Regions from separate parts of the Nonomuraea sp. NPDC050783 genome, predicted to be linked through region 2. Evidence: predicted binding sites of a transcription regulator. Region 2 holds the regulator's gene; the other holds the start of a gene.
What was found. Region 2 encodes HrcA, which represses chaperone genes, less so after heat shock. Its sites were predicted from a motif close to TTGGCACTCTCNNNNNGAGAGTGCCAA; they were not measured.
Positions count from the first base shown of each region.

Region 1: the regulator HrcA is predicted to act here: its motif matches at 1,474-1,500, upstream of groL (chaperonin GroEL).

Region 1 covers NZ_JBFAHK010000017.1:197,340-199,538, forward strand. The annotation lists gene groL (chaperonin GroEL) at 1-1,362, opposite strand, end outside; gene AB0H75_RS35870 (cold-shock protein) at 1,697-1,897, opposite strand; gene AB0H75_RS35875 (MoaD/ThiS family protein) at 2,138-2,199, opposite strand, start outside.
Region 2 covers NZ_JBFAHK010000002.1:322,549-324,747, forward strand. The annotation lists gene AB0H75_RS06375 (hypothetical protein) at 1-131, opposite strand, end outside; gene hrcA (heat-inducible transcriptional repressor HrcA) at 518-1,531, shown strand; gene dnaJ (molecular chaperone DnaJ) at 1,543-2,199, shown strand, end outside.

The DNA of each region.
Region 1 (2,199 bases), on a different contig from region 2:
CGCGATCTGCTTGAGCGGCTCCTCCAGAGCCTTGCGCACGATCGCGGCACCGGTGGCCTCGTCGCCCGCGAGCTCCAGCTTGTCGAACGCCTTGGCGCCGGCCTGCAGCAGCGCCACGCCACCGCCGGGGACGATGCCCTCCTCGACGGCCGCCTTCGCGTTGCGGACGGCGTCCTCGATGCGGTGCTTGCGCTCCTTCAGCTCGACCTCGGTGGCCGCGCCGGCCTTGATGACGGCGACGCCGCCGGCCAGCTTGGCGAGGCGCTCCTGGAGCTTCTCGCGGTCGTAGTCGGAGTCGGTGCGCTCGATCTCGGCGCGGATCTCGTTGACCCGGCCGGAGATCTGCTCGGCGTCACCGGCACCGTCGACGATCGTGGTCTCGTCCTTGGTGACGACGACCTTGCGCGCGCGGCCCAGCAGGTCGAGGGTGGCGTTCTCCAGCTTGAGACCGACCTCCTCGGCGACGACCTGGCCACCGGTGAGGATGGCGATGTCGTTGAGCATGGCCTTGCGGCGGTCGCCGAAGCCCGGGGCCTTGACGGCCACGGAGCGGAACAGGCCGCGGATCTTGTTGACCACCAGGGTGGCCAGGGCCTCGCCCTCGACGTCCTCGGCGATGATCAGCAGCGGCTTGCCGGACTGCACGACCTTGTCGAGCAGGGGCAGCAGGTCCTTGTTGGCCGAGACCTTGCTGTTGACGATCAGGATGTACGGGTCCTCGAGGACGGCCTCCATGCGGTCGGAGTCGGTGACGAAGTACATCGACACCATGCCCTTGTCGAACCGCATACCCTCGGTGAGCTCCAGCTCCAGGCCGAAGGTGTTGCTCTCCTCGACGGTGATGACGCCTTCCTTGCCGACCTTGTCCATCGCCTCGGCGATGAGCGAGCCGATCTCGGGGTCGGCGGCGGAGATGGAGGCGGTGGAGGCGATCTGCTCCTTGGTCTCCACGTCCTTGGCCAGCTTGGAGAGCTCCTCGCTGACGCGCTCGACGGCGGCCTCGATGCCCTTCTTCAGGGCCATCGGGTTGGCGCCGGCGGCGACGTTGCGCAGACCCTCGCGCACCAGCGCCTGGGCGAGCACGGTGGCGGTGGTGGTGCCGTCACCAGCGACGTCGTCGGTCTTCTTGGCGACTTCCTTGACCAGCTCGGCGCCGATCTTCTCCCAAGGGTCCTCGAGCTCGATCTCCTTGGCGATGGATACACCGTCGTTGGTGATCGTGGGGGCGCCCCACTTCTTCTCCAGCACGACGTTGCGGCCCTTGGGGCCCAAGGTCACCTTGACGGCGTCGGCGAGCTGGTTCATCCCGCGCTCGAGACCGCGCCGGGCGTCCTCGTCAAACGCGATCATCTTGGCTGCCATAAGGCTAGACCTCCCAGATGCAGGGTGGCGTGTCCTGGACCGAGCCGACGCCCGCGACGGCAAGGGCCTGCATCTCCGTTCGGCAGACCCCATCGTCTCGATCCCGAGTCATTGGCACTCTGCCACACAGAGTGCCAACGAACTGTTTAGCACTCTACCCTGCCGAGTGCAAGCGAACGACCCTCCGACGGAGTGGCCTCCCAGGTCAGCCGCCTGCTCCGGGACGGCGGGCCGCTCACCGGGTGGCCCGCCGTCGATCGACGAATACGAGGGTGGCGGGGTCGCACGGACTGCGCTGCCGCGCGAAGCCGCCGGTGCATACCAGTGACGTGAATCAGACCGCGCGGACAGACTCGGCCTGCGGTCCCTTCTGGCCCTGCGTGATCTCGAACTCGACCCGCTGGCCTTGTTCGAGAGAGCGGTACCCGTCCATCAGGATCGCTGAGTAATGGACGAATACATCCTTACCACCGTCTACCGCGATGAAGCCGTAGCCCTTGTCCGCGTTGAACCACTTGACGGTGCCCTGCGCCACTTCCGACTCCTCTTACTGGGGCTACAGATCTCGCCCATTCCACCGCGAGACCCGTAATCGCCTGACTTATAGCTAAATCAGTCAGACGATCGCCTCGACCATACCTGTGGCACGGGGTTTGGCAACAGTGTCAATCCACAAACAGCGCATTTGTTCGCAGGGAAGGTACTTCAAGGTTGAATAGCTCTGGAAAAGCAGAAGGCGCCCACTAGGGGCGCCTCCCGTCATGCCGTGGAGCACTCAGCCGCCGGCGACCGCCGGGATGATGGAGATCTGCGCGCCCTGTGGGGTGGGAGTGTCGA
Region 2 (2,199 bases):
GGCTTGTCGGCCGGGTCGGCGGCGACCGTGACGCTCTCGCCGGGCGCGAACGTCCTGGTCGGCGCGAGGTCGTTCACGCTGCCGACGATGCCGCCGACGAAGAGCACGACACCGGCGATGCCGCAGAGCACCGCGACGAGCCAGGCCAGGGTGACCCACCAGAGGCTGGGTTTGATGGCTTTGGAATTGATTTGCGGTGGGAAATGAGGCTGTTGGCCGTATTGTCCGTACTGAGGCGGCGGTTCGTACGGCTGCGGCGGCATGCCGTAACCGGGCTGAGGAGGGTGTGAGGGTTGACCGTGGTACGGAACCTGCCCGGGTGGCGGTCCGTACTGCGGGCGCTGAACTTCGTCCGACATGTCCGCAAGTGTGAAGCCTGCCGCTTGTAAGTCGCTAGCAGCAGGATGGGAGCCGGTGTTATCGCACCTTGTGGGCGAGAGCCGTACACTTGGCACTCGGGAACACAGAGTGCTAGGCATCGCGTTCCCCGGTAAGGGCAGAGGCAGGAGGTGAGCACGTGCTCGACGATCGTAAGCTGGCGGTGCTCCGCGCCATTGTCGAAGACTACGTGTCCACCAACGAACCGGTGGGCTCCAAGGCGCTGGCCGAGCGCCACAATCTGAAGGTCTCCCCGGCGACGATCAGGAACGACATGGCCGCGCTGGAGGAGGAGGGCTACATCACCCAGCCCCACACCAGCGCGGGCCGCGTGCCGACCGACAAGGGCTACCGCCTGTTCGTCGACCGGCTCTCGCAGATCAAGCCCCTGTCGAGCGCCGAGCGCAGGGCGATCGAGACGTTCCTGGCCGGCGCCGTCGACCTGGACGACGTCGTCACCCGCACGGTGCGGCTGCTCGCGCAGCTCACCCGGCAGGTGGCCGTCGTCCAATACCCGACACTGACCCGCTCGACGGTCCGGCACGTCGAGCTGGTGCCGCTGAGCGACCGCCGCGTGATGCTGGTGCTGATCACCAACACCGGGCGCGTCGAGCAGCGGGTCATCGAACTCCCCGAGGCGGTGGAGGACACCCGCATCGCGCACCTGCGCGCGGTGCTCAACTCCTGTCTCGACGGCTGCGGTCTGAGCAGCGTCCCCGAGCTGGTCTCCGACCTGCCCGGCCGGCTGCCCGCCGAAGACCGGCCGGTCGCCGCGACGATCCTGTCGGTGCTGCTGGAGACCCTGGTGGAGCGGCACGACGAGAAGATCGTCTTCGCCGGGGCCGCCAACCTCGCCGGCGCCGACTTCTCCGTCGGCCTCCGCGACGTGCTGGAGGCCCTGGAGGAGCAGGTGGTGCTCATGCGGCTGCTCGGCGACACCTCACCCGACACCCCGTCGGCGCTCACCGTGCGAATCGGCTCGGAAAACCCCTACCTGCGGGGCACATCCGTGGTCGCGACCGGATACGGTTCTGGCGACAACCAACTGGCCCGGCTCGGTGTGCTGGGCCCCACCAGGATGGACTATCCCGTGACGATGGGCGCCGTGCGCGCGGTGGCTCGCTACGTCAGCCAGATCCTGGCTGCATCATAAGAGGTCGATAAGTGGCAAACAGTGACTACTACGCCACCCTCGGGGTGCGGCGTGACGCGAGTCAGGACGAGATCAAGAAGGCGTACCGCCGGCTCGCCCGCGAGCTGCACCCCGACGTGAACCCCGATCCTGCCACCCAGGAGCGGTTCAAGGAGATCACGCAGGCCTACGAGGTGCTGTCCGACCCGAACAAGCGCCAGATGTACGACCTGGGCGGCGACCCCTTCGGCGGCGGCGCGGGAGCGGGCGCGGGGGCCGGCGGCTTCGGCGCGGGTTTCCCGTTCAGCGACATCATGGACGCCTTCTTCGGCACGGCCGCCGGCGCCCGGGGCCCCCGCTCGCGGGCCCGCCGCGGCCGCAACGCCACCATCCGGGTCGAGCTCGACCTGCGCGAGACGGCGTTCGGCACCACCCGCGAGCTGGTCGTCGACACCGCGGTGCTGTGCGAGGTCTGCCACGGCGCCGGCGCCGCGCCGGGCACCCACCCCGACACCTGCGACATGTGCAACGGGCGCGGCGAGATCTCCCAGGTCACCCGCTCGTTCCTGGGCCAGGTCATGACCTCGCGGCCGTGCCCGCAGTGCGGCGGCTTCGGCACGATCATCCGCCACCCCTGCCAGGAGTGCTCCGGCGACGGCCGGGTCCGCACCCGCCGCACCATCAAGGTC